Regions from separate parts of the Paraburkholderia sp. SIMBA_054 genome, predicted to be linked through region 1. Evidence: riboswitches for the same ligand, from Rfam matches in the RefSeq annotation. Region 1 holds a riboswitch; the other holds the start of a gene.
What was found. A riboswitch is a leader RNA that binds a small molecule or an ion and turns the genes downstream of it on or off. The one in region 1 is predicted to bind glycine.
Positions count from the first base shown of each region.

Region 1 (5,945 bases):
AGCCCAGGGGCCGTTAGTCGTCGTGGCCTGGAACCAGCGCCCCGACACGAGCACGTAGTACTGGTTCGTCGTGGGATTCACGAACACGGCGTGATCGGTATTGGTGACGGTCAGCAGTCCCGTGCCGTCGACGGGCTTCAACTGCGCGGGACCGTCCGTCACGATCAGCTCTGCCGGACGCGTCGCGACGAGCAGGGCGGGCGCCTGTGCAGCTGGCTTGCCGCTGGCGGGTAGCATCGGGTCGGCGGCGTTTCTTGCGGACGACTGCTTCGCGGCATTCGACAGCGTTTGCGACGGCGTTGCGAGCACGCTCCACGGTCCGTTCGTATCGCGCGCGTTGAACCAGTAGCCGGCCGCATGCAGATACAGCGTGCCGTCGGCCTCACGCATCAGCAGCGCGCGGCTGTTCAGCGCGCGCTGGAACCCCGTGCGTCCGACGTTTTGCCACGCAGGCTCGCCGTCGACCAGCACGAGCACGGTAGGCTGCGTGGCGAACACGATTTGTGGCGGGTCGTTTTTCACCGGCATGCGCATCGTTTGCGACAGCTCTTGCGATGCCGCGTAGCTCGTCTGCAGTTCGTCGAGCGGCACGCTCATGCCCGTTTCCGGCAGCCGCGCGAGCAACGATCGACGAACGCTGTCAGCGAGGCTCGCATCGGTTGGGACTTCGACGCTATTGATCTGGATAGCAGTCAGACGGACCAGTCCCGATGGCTTGTCGATATAGGCATTGGCGGCGAAATGCGCGACGCCGAAGGTCGGCGTTCCGTTGGCCTTGCCGACGGCAACTGCAGCGCGCCCCGAGATGCGATTGCCGTCCCACTTCTCGATTTGCGGCTGATACATCTCGACATGCTCGCCACTCGCTTCAAAGTTGCGTGGCCAGTCAGCCTGCGTCGCGGGCACAGGGGCAGTCGCTGCGTACGACGGCGGGAGTTCCCAGGTGAATGCGGTGAGCGTCAACACCGAGCGACGATCTGAGTCAGTCTCAACTTCGCGCCGCGCTCTTTAAAGTTTGCGTTCATCTTCGAGATACCTCATCCAGTTATCGGTTGCTTGTCCAAAAGAAAAAAGCCGCCCCTGAAAGGGGCGGTTAAAACTGGCGGAGACCAGAGAAGACTCTTAAAGATTGGTGAATCGATCAAAAGCGGTGCCGGATACCTGCCGAAACGACGTATTGGCTCTTGCTCGTGGAGGGTTCCGAAGTGCCGTTGACTTGCGTCACGTTCGCGCCGACCTGATTATCTGCACCGATCTGCATGACGCTTTCAGCGTAGATGTCGGTGCGCTTCGACAGCGCGTAGTCGGCCTGCACGCCAAACTGGTTCCAGTGAGCCGAGCTGTTGCTCGTCGTAGACGTACGCGGCGTGCTGCGCAAGCCTTGCGTGTACGTGTAAGCCGCGCCGAGGCTCAACGCAGGCGTGACGCTATAGCGGGCGTGGATTTCGTGGTTGTTGTAACGCACGGAAGAATCGCCGATGTTGTCCTGATAGCGGGTCTGTGTGAACAGCGCGCCGAGCGTAAACGGTCCAATTTCATAATTCGAGCCAAGACCCCAGGTACGCTGATTCTGAAGACCCGGAAGGTTTGTCATCGCCAAGGTCGGAAGGTTCTGGATCGCGCCCGAGCTGTTGTTGGAATTCAGCCCCTGAATCTGCAGATAGGCAGCTGCGAAATGCACACCGGCGTACTCATAGCCAGCACCGACGCTATACGCGCGGTTGTTCGCAAAGCCGTTCGCCGAGTTTGAGAAACCGTACAGCGCGTTGAACGAAGCCCCAGCGTAGTTCACGCTTTGATACTTGACCGAATTGCTGATGCTGAACGTGCTGTTCAGGTTGTCGTTATCGCCGCGGTGCGCGAAGTACGTGCCACCCCAGGTGCCGGCCGCGGAGACCGGGCCCAGGTAATCGACGACCGAGTCGTACTGGCGGCCGAGGGTCAGCGTGCCGTAATCGATAGCAGACAGTCCGACGTACGCCTGGCGGTTGAACAGGCTGTTATTGGACGCATTGTTATTGGCCAGACTGCCATTGTTCACGTTGAACCCGCTTTCGAGGTTGAAGACGGCCTTCAGGCCGCCGCCCAGATCTTCCACTCCGCGCATGCCCCAGCGGCTTTGCTGCACATTGCCGCTTGTCATGCCGAACACTGCCTTGCCGTCATTCAAGCCATTCGGCGTGATGGGCGAATTGCGCGTGGCTTCGTTGCTCACGTAAGTCAGGCCCGCGTCGACGAGGCCATAAAGCGTGACGCTGCTCTGCGCGTGCGCCGCACCCGCAAAGGCCGCTGAAGCAGCCGCGAAAATCAAGGTGGTTTTTTTCATGTTCGTATTCCGTACTAAGCCTGACGACTTGAATGAATGTGCTGTCTTCCGTGTGCGAGATAGCCGCGGTGCGTAGCTTTTGCAAATTCACGGCACACATCGATCACGCAGGGCGAACTATAGAGGTAAGTCGATGTTTCGTTATGTTTAATAATTGAAAACTATTTTTTAGTAATTCGAAATAAAATTAATGTTTAATGATAAGGCGATGTATATTCAAATGAAATTCATCTCGATATTTAAGTCGTGAATGGTGCTTGTTTGATAATATGTTGTGACGGTGCTACATGATGGGTTTCCATGGGTGATAATCGTATTTATGTTGGCTGAAACTGCGGCTTTAAATGGGGTAAGGTAGTTTAATGTTGATATATATGTCTAATCTGTTTTATTTCTGTTGCTCATGCTGAATAAGCTGCAGGCAATACGAATATTCCTAAGAGTCGCCGAGAACAACTCTTTCAGTCGCGCTGCGTCGAGTCTCAATCTGTCAAATGCTGTTGTGACGCGCTATGTGGCGCTGCTGGAGGCGCATCTCAATGCGCGCCTCGTCAATCGCACGACGCGTAGCGTTTCGCTGACGGAAGCGGGCCGCGCCTATGCAAGGGGGTGCCAGCAACTGCTGGAGCTGCTGGATTCGATGGAATCGGCCGTGACAGAAGAAGCGGGCGAGCCCACGGGCACGCTCAAGGTCGCGGCGGCGGCCTCGTTTTCACTCGCGGCGCTAGCGCCTTTGCTGCACCGCTACCGGATACGTCATCCGAAGGTGAAGCTGGACGTCACGCTATTGCATCAGTCCGTCGATCTCGTCGAAGACGGGTTCGACGTCGGCATCGTCGCATCGTGGCAGGTGAACGGCAGCACGCTGGTGAAGCGTCCTGTGCTGTCGGTGCGGCCCATCGTGGTCGCGTCTACCGGCTATATCGAACGGCACGGCGCGCCGACCTCGCTCGAACAGCTTGCATCGCACAGTTTCCTCGCGCCTTCGCGAGATATGCATGGAACCGAGTGGTCATTCGCGAGCGCCGACGGTCGCGAGGAGACCTTGAATCTCGACTCCGTGTGCAGGGTCAATAGCATGATCATGCTGCGGCAACTGGTACTCGCCGACATGGGTCTCGCTATCCTGCCTGAGGACTACGTCGTCGGCGACATTGCGAGCGGCGCGTTGCTGCGTGTCCTTGCTGAGTATCGGGTGACCAACGGTCTCAAGGAATTGTCGCTCGTCTATCCCGGCCGGCGCCATGTGTCGGCGAAAGTGCGCACCTTCGTGGACTTCACGATCGAATACTTCCGAAGAGGTTTCTCCCCGGCTGCGCCGCGCGCCGACCTGACGGCGGACTGAACCCACGGTGGATCGTTGCCCGGAAGTTGGGGGCTTGCCCGGTTCTTTTTGCTTCGGTAAGGTCGCACTGTTCCACCACGCAGCACGGGAGAGATCGTCCCCAGCGACGACGCCGACGGAGCAACCGCCCCGGAAACTCTCAGGCAAAAGGACCGTGCAGCCGGAACATCTGGAGAGCGGCGCCACGCGCGCCCACCGAAGGGGAGCCCACGCCATTCGCGGCGCGCGGGCGAAACGCTCAGGTACATGGACAGATGGGGCATCGGCGCCGGCAGCAGCACGAAGCGCGGCCGGCGATGCTCAACGAACACTGGACCATGTCATCTCACGAATCGCCATCATCGGCGCCGGGATCACCGGCGTCACGACCGCTAACGCCCTCGCGCAACGCGGCTATCGCGTCACCGTCTTCGAGCGTCACCGCTACGCGGCGATGGAAACCTCGTTTACCAACGGCGGACAACTGTCGGCGAGCAACGCCGAAGTCTGGAACAGCCGCGCCACCATCATCAAGGGGCTGCGCTGGATGTTCACGCGGCAGATTCCGCACTACCGCGCGAACACGATCGAGACGGTGCGGCGTGCCATTGCCGCGCGCGAACATCTGTTCGGCATTGCAGCGCGGGAAGGCATCGACTTCGATCTCGAACGGCGCGGCATCCTGCACTTCTACGCGGCGCGCAAGGAGTATGAGTCCGCGCTGAAGGTCAACGCGCTGCTGCGCGAAGGCGGGCTCGAGCGGCGCTCTGTCACGCCAGACGAAATCCGTTCGATCGAGCCGGCGCTGCACGGATGGACGCTGTCGGCGGCGACGGCGGAGGGCGTCGCGCAGGCGTTGTCGGCGTCGACATGATGGGCGCGCGTAGCTGACGAAACACGCAGGCGGGCGGCCTCGACTTTCGAAGTCGAAACGCGAAGCAGCGGACATGAGCGTTTTCGAACATGCGCTGCCGCGAGCGTTTGGCCGCCCGCATCATCGACGCACAACTGACACAAATGGATGACGCGTTTTGCGTGACAGTAATCGCGTCACGACGGCGTAGCGACTAACGCTTGTCGAATTGCCAGCGCGAACTATCAGCGCGGACTACCAGCGTACCGGCAGAGCCACCATCGGCGCACGCCAGGATTTGTACTCGCTGCAATTTTGCTGCCCGCTTTCTATAAATGAATCAGGACGAACGGGTCAACCGTTCGCGTCCCTGATTGTCCATTGCGGGCAAACATGCAACTGAATCTCACGTCGACTTCGATCCACCCAGACAGACATCGAGGGTCGATCGCATCCGTCTGCGCTCGCGGTTGGATTGCGATGCGATATGGTTTGCGTCGGCCGGATGGGTTCTCTTTCTTTTCGAACTCTTCGGTGTGCTATGTCACAGTCGCCGGCCGCCACGCGCTAAATAATGTCTTCACAGTGCCAGGCATAACTAACGCCATGGAGGTGCGCTGTGTTTCACTCAACTCTATTCCGCACCTGGTTTTGCACCGCCGTGACAACGGCCTGCCTCACCGGATACCCCTACGCCAACGCCGAAGCGATAGCACCGCATGTTGCGCCTGCTTCCGCGCCGTCGCCTGCGTCCGCGCCAGTGAAAGAGAAGCGAATGGCGCCCGGGAATGCGAGCGCGCCGCTCGACTTCCCGGCAATCGTCGAGCGCTACGGACCCGCCGTCGTGAACATCCGCGCGATCCTGCCGGAGAAGGCGCTGGCGGTGGCAACGCAGCCGGCGCCAGCTGCGTCGCCGGCGCCCGCTTCGGGCGCGAGCTCCGAAGCGATCGACGGTGACGACCCGCTGTTCGCGTTCTTCCGGCAGGCCATGCCGCAGTCGCAAGACGGGCAGGGCAGCTCACCGCGTGCAATGTCGGGTGTGGGCTCGGGCTTCATCGTCAGCCCCAACGGCTTGATTCTGACGACGGCCCATGTCGTCGACGGCTCCGATGACGTGACGGTGCGCCTCACTGACCGGCGCGAGTTCAAGGCAAAAGTCGTCGCCGTCGATGGCCCAAGCGATGTCGCCGTGATCCAGATCGAAGCGACGAAGCTGCCTGTCGTCAAGCTCGGCGATTCGACGCGGGTGCGCGTCGGCGAACAGGTGCTGACGATCGGCTCACCGGATAGCTATCAGAACACGGTGACGGCGGGCATCGTCAGCGCGACGTCCCGCACGCTGTCCGATGGCACGACGTTTCCGTTCTTCCAGACCAACGGCGCATTGAATCCCGACAACTCGGGCGGCCCGGTGTTCAATCGCGCGGGGGAAGTGGTCGGCA
Region 1 is NZ_JAWRXV010000007.1:10,252-16,196, reverse strand. Features, by position in the region: partial or broken gene SB822_RS10265 (carbohydrate-binding family V/XII) at 1-966, opposite strand, end outside; gene SB822_RS10260 (porin) at 1,142-2,326, opposite strand; gene SB822_RS10255 (LysR family transcriptional regulator) at 2,730-3,671, shown strand; glycine riboswitch at 3,747-3,836, shown strand; partial or broken gene SB822_RS10250 (FAD-dependent oxidoreductase) at 3,994-4,464, shown strand; gene SB822_RS10245 (trypsin-like peptidase domain-containing protein) at 5,123-5,945, shown strand, end outside.

Region 2 (5,945 bases), on a different contig from region 1:
CTGGGCGCTGCGCCTGAAGGAGCCGATGGAAACCGTCTACAACTACGCGCTGCACGGCAAGGGCGCGATGCCGCCGAAAGGCGGATCGAGCGCGTCGGACGCTGATGTGAAGGCCGCCGTCGATTACATGGTCAACGCGTCGAAATAAGCACCGCGCATCTTTCACGGCGCAAACAAAAATCCCCGCCTCGAGAGAGCGGGGATTTTTTATGCCTTCAGCATGCACGCACAGCGTGCGTTCGCCTGATCAAGCCTTCTGCAACAGCGCCTTGAGACTCGCCAGGCGATCCTTCGGCGACATCGGCGCTTCTTCCGGCGTCGGCGGCGGCGCTTCGTCGAGCCCCATCTCCGGGATGAAGCGCGATGGCTCGCACACCACCGTCTCACGCGCCCGCTTGCGCTTCTTGCACCAGTTCAGATGCAAGCTGCGCTGCGCACGCGTGATCGCGACATACATCAGCCGACGTTCTTCCTCGATGCGCTCGTCGTCGATCGGGCCGTCGTCTTCCGTGCCGCCGCGATGCGGCATGATGCCTTCCTCGACGCCGACCAGGAACACATGCGGATATTCGAGCCCCTTCGATGCATGCACCGTCGACAGCCGCACCGCATCGGGGTCTTCGTCCTTGCCCTCAAGCATCGACATCAACGCAACCGTCTGAATCAGTCCGAGCAGATTCTTGCCGGTGTCGGCGAGACCATCGGCGTTGTCGTAGCCTGTCTGTTCCGTGCCTGCTGCCGGTTCAGGCTTTGTGCCCTTGCGCTTCAACCACTCCAAAAACTCCAGCACGTTTTGCCATTTCGACTGCGCCTGGCGCTCGTCGAATGCGTCGTACAGATAGGCTTCGTAGTGGATCGCTTCCATCATGTCGTCGAGCACGGACGTCGCCGCATCCTTATCGGCCCGGTCTCGCAGACGCTGCATGAAATCGCAGAACACGCGCAGCGGCTCGACCTGGCGCGCCGACAGCCGCGCCTCGATGCCGCCCATGTACACGGCCTCGAACAGCGACACCTTCGCCTGCCCCGCGAACGCGCCGAGCGCTTCGAGCGTCGTATTGCCGACGCCACGGCGCGGCGTCGTGATCGCGCGGATGAACGCGGGATCGTCGTCGGCATTGGCGATCAAACGCAGGTACGCGCAGATGTCCTTGATCTCGGCCTTGTCGAAGAACGACTGGCCGCCCGACAGCACATACGGAATCCGCTCGCGGCGCAGCACCTGTTCGAAGATGCGCGCCTGAAAGTTGCCGCGATAGAGGATCGCGTAATCGCGAAACTGCGCGCGACGCTCGAACTTGTGCGCCGACAGGCGAAACACGACCGACTCCGCTTCGTGCTCCTCGTCGTTGCACCCGGTGACGGAGATCGAATCGCCCATGCCGTGCTCGGACCACAGCTTCTTCTCGAAGAGCTTCGGATTGTTCGCGATCACGTTATTCGCTGCCGTCAGGATGCGGACCGTCGAGCGGTAGTTCTGCTCGAGCTTGATCACGTGCAGCTTCGGAAAATCCTTGCCGAGCTGCGCGAGGTTTTCGAGCGTTGCGCCGCGCCAGCCGTAGATCGCCTGATCGTCGTCGCCGACGGCCGTGAACGCGGCGCGGGGGCCCGCCAGCAGTTTCACCAGTTCGTACTGACACGCGTTGGTGTCCTGATACTCGTCGATCAGCAGATAGCGCAGCTTGTTCTGCCAGCGGTCGCGCACCTGCTCGTTGTTCTTGAAGAGCTCGGCGGGCAGGCGGATCAGATCGTCGAAATCGACGGCCTGATACGCGTGCAGCGTCGCGACGTAGTTGCGATAAACGATGGCCGCCTGATGCTCGTCCTCGTTCGCCGCAATCGCCATCGCTTCATCCGGCATGATGAGGCCGTTCTTCCACAGCGAGATGATCGACTGGATCTTGCGGATGAAGCCCTTGTCCGTCGAGCCGACCTGCTCCTGGATCATGCCGAAGCAGTCGTCGGAATCCATGATCGAGAATTGCGGCTTCAGGCCGACATGCTCCGCCTCCTGACGCAGAATCTGCACGCCGAGCGAGTGGAACGTGCTCACCGTCAGCTGGTTGACGGGCACCTTGCGCCCTTCCTTGCCGGGCGTCGTGAGCGTCTTGCCTTCGAGCAGCTTGCTCACGCGCTCGCGCATTTCCGCAGCGGCCTTGTTCGTGAAGGTGACGGCGGCGATATGGCGCGGCTCGAAGCCTTTGTTTTCGATCAGGTGCGCGATCTTCTGCGTGATCACGCGCGTCTTGCCGCTGCCCGCGCCCGCGAGCACGAGGCACGGACCGTCGAGATAGCGCACCGCTTCGCTTTGGGCGGAATTCAGGCCTGCGGACATCGTGTGTGGATGAGTAAGGGATTGAGACCGGGATTGAGGGCGCTTCGCTACGAACGGCCCGAGAACATGCAGCGAGACGGCGCTTGCGACGCGTCGGATCAGGTGGCCGCGCGGCGCGCCGCCAACCCGCCGCCGATGCGCCACGCAATTGATTCCATGCGCTTTTTGCCGTTCGCGTGAGAACCGCGATGTTAACACGAATGCCCTTTCCGATGCCTCGGCTTATGTCTTCCTGACGAGATCCGCGCGGCGCGCGCCGCCCGATGCGCCACGAAGCAAAGCGCAGCTATGCCAAAATTGCGGCGTTGTGCGCCGCCCCCGCGGCGCGCCGGTTTTGCAGGGAACACGCATGTCTTCATCGCTGAAAATTGGCTTGATGGGCTACGGCTTTGCCGGCGCCACATTTCACGCGCCGGTGATCGAACACTGCGGACGCGCGAGCGTCGCCGCGATTGCCACGGGCCAGCCGGACAAGGCGCGCGCCGATTATCCGAACGCAACGATCGTCGCCGATATCGACGCGCTGCTCGCGCTGTCGGACATCGAATGCGTCGTGATCGCGACGCCGAACGACACGCACTTCGACCTCGCACGCCGCACGCTCGAAGCGGGCAAGCATGTCGTCGTCGACAAGCCCGTCACGCTCTCCGCCGCCGATGCATGTACGCTCGCCGATCTCGCGCAAAGCAAGGGGCTGGTATTCGCGCCGTTCCACAACCGTCGCTGGGACGGCGATTTCATGACCGTGCGCGACCTGATCGCGAGCGGCGAACTCGGCCGCATCACGCATTTCGAATCGCACTTCGACCGCTTTCGCCCGGGCATCCGGCAACGCTGGCGCGAAGAGGCGTCGCGTGGCGGCGGCCTGCTGTTCGATCTCGGCCCGCATCTGATCGATCAGGCATTGACGCTGTTCGGCGTGCCCGAAACGGTCTATGCAACGGTGAAGGCATACCGCGACAATGCGAGCGCGCCGGATTACGTGCATCTGCTGCTCGGCTACGCGAACCATGAAGTGGTGCTGCACGCGAGCGCGCTGACGGCGATCGTCGCGCCGCGCTACACGATCCACGGCACGCGCGGCAGTTATGTGAAGAACGGGCTGGACACGCAGGAAGATCAGTTGAAGGCGGGCTTGCGTCCGGGCGATGCCGGTTTCGGCGGCGGCAATGAAGCGGGCGCGCTGCGCGTGCTGGAAGGCGAACAGGAAGTGCAGCGCGATCTGCCGACGCGCGACGGCGCGTACGCCGAGTTCTACCGCGCGCTGGCGGCATCGATCCATGACGGCGTGCCGTTCCCGGTTAGCGCGGCTGACGCGGTGGACGTCATGACCATCATCGAGCTTGCGAATCGCAGTGAGAAGGAAGGCGTGCGCCTGGCATTCAGGCGAGGCGCGTAGCGGTCAGGGTGGCGGCGATTTCGCTGCCACCCGTCAGGGTGTTGGCCTTCGTGGCCCTCCGGTATCCATTCGGGATCAAACAGAAAGGAAGGAATATGCAGCATATCGTTCGCGCGCTTGGCTGTTTCGCGCTGGTTTCGTCGCTAGCCGCGTGCGTGGCCTCACCGTCGCAGCAGCTCGCCGAGCCGTCTCGCGCGCCGAATCCGCACGAAATGGCCGTGCATCGCCTCGAGCAGGTCGACGGCCGCATCGACAACATGGGCCGCAACGTCGACGCGCGCGTGAACCAGGGCCACTATCCGCCGCCCGAAGGCGCCGCGCTGCACCGCCGGCTCGATACGATCCGCCACGAAGCGCACGACATGGCCGGACAACACGGCGGCGGCCTCACGGGCGACGAGCAGCGCGTGCTGAATCAGGAACTGGATACGGCGTCGGCGGCCATCAACCGCTGATTGACGGTGGCACGTGCCGTGCCGACCGTTCGGCGCGTGCTTACCTTGCCTCGCGAGCGGCGCTTTTTTGACCACGGCGTCGCGTCGACCGCCGGCTCAGCCGCGCCCGCTCAAGCCCGGCGCGCCAATTTGACATCCCTTCGCCCCTCGCGTACATTCGCCGCACGCGTCGGGAGAGCGCGCCGTCCGCTGTCGTTTTCAGAACGTCCAGCAGCCAGCGCCGCCGAAGGGGCACACCCGCAAACTCTCAGGCAAAAGGACCGACCGCGTCGAAAAACCCGCTCGTCATCCGGTCATAACGACCTCATTTGAACGAGCGCCTGTTTTTCGCACTCTGGAGAGCGGCAGTAGCGCGAATGCTCGCGCAGGCTGCCCACCGAAGGGGCGCGCGCCAGCCCATCAGCACTCGCTGACGGCAGCGCAATCTCTCAGGTATCGAGGACAGAGGGGGCATGCAGTTATCGCTCGTTGGCCCGAGATGGGATCAGGCCGCGAGGGGTTTCGCCGCATGGCCTTTCCTGTTTAGCGACGCCCCGAGGCCCCGATGACCGAACTCAAACACACCCCGCTCCACGCCACGCACCGTGCGCTCAATGCCCGCATGGTCGACTTCGGCGGGTGGGACATGCCCGTCAATTACGGCTCGCAGATCGAAGAGCATCGCGCCGTGCGCACCGACGCCGGCATGTTCGACGTATCCCACATGTGCGTCGTCGATTTCACGGGCGAGTGCGTGCGCGCTTTCTTCGAGCGCGCGCTGGCGAACAACGTCGGCAAGCTGCAAGCCCCGGGCAAAGCCCTTTACTCCTGCCTGCTCAACCCCGAAGGCGGCGTGATCGACGATCTGATCGTCTATTACTTCGGCGAAGATCATTTCCGCGTCGTCGTGAATGCCGGCACGGCCGAGAAAGACGTCGCGTGGTTCACCAAGCTCAATGACGAACAAGGCTTCGGCCTGACCATCACGCCGCGCCGCGACTACGCGATCGTCGCCGTGCAAGGTCCGAACGCGCGCGAAAAAGTCTGGGCGACCGTGCCCCACGCGCGCGCCGCCAGCGAAGCCCTCAAGCCGTTCAACGCCGCGCGCGTCACCGATACGCCATTTGGCGAGCTGACGGTCGCGCGCACCGGCTACACGGGCGAAGACGGCTTCGAAATCATCGTTCCCGCCGATCACGTCGAAGCGCTGTGGAACGCGCTGCAGGCGCAAGGCGTGCGCCCCGCCGGTCTCGGCGCGCGCGACACGCTGCGCCTCGAAGCCGGCATGAACCTGTACGGCCAGGATATGGACGACAACGTGTCGCCCCTCGACGCCGGCCTCGCATGGACGGTCGATCTGACCGCGCCGCGCGATTTCATCGGCCGCGCAAAGCTCGAAGCTGATGGTTCGAAGTCGTCGTTTGTCGGCCTGATCCTGCACAAGGACAACGGCAAGGCTGCGGGCGTGCTGCGCGCGCACCAAAAGGTCGTCACGCCCGCTGGCGACGGCGAAATCACGAGCGGCACGTTCTCGCCGACCATGCAGGAATCGATCGCCTTTGCGCGCGTGCCGAAGGGCGTGCAGCCGGGCGACGTCGTCCACGTTCAGATCCGTGACAAGGCACTTCCCGCCAGCGTGGTTAAACTGCCATTCGTGCGCAACGGCAAAGTGCTCGTCGGCTGATCGGTCATACGATCAGCGTCACGACACAGTCACCAGACAGACACGAAAGCGTCGCGTGCGTCCCACTATTTAAATTAACCGAATTACCGCATA
Region 2 is NZ_JAWRXV010000006.1:261,533-267,477, reverse strand. Features, by position in the region: gene SB822_RS10000 (c-type cytochrome) at 1-148, shown strand, start outside; gene SB822_RS09995 (UvrD-helicase domain-containing protein) at 248-2,335, opposite strand; gene SB822_RS09990 (oxidoreductase) at 2,685-3,734, shown strand; gene SB822_RS09985 (hypothetical protein) at 3,830-4,189, shown strand; glycine riboswitch at 4,350-4,463, shown strand; glycine riboswitch at 4,514-4,644, shown strand; gene gcvT (glycine cleavage system aminomethyltransferase GcvT) at 4,734-5,852, shown strand.
Region 2: linked by a shared signal. The riboswitch ahead of gcvT (glycine cleavage system aminomethyltransferase GcvT) and the one ahead of SB822_RS10250 (FAD-dependent oxidoreductase) in region 1 are both predicted to bind glycine.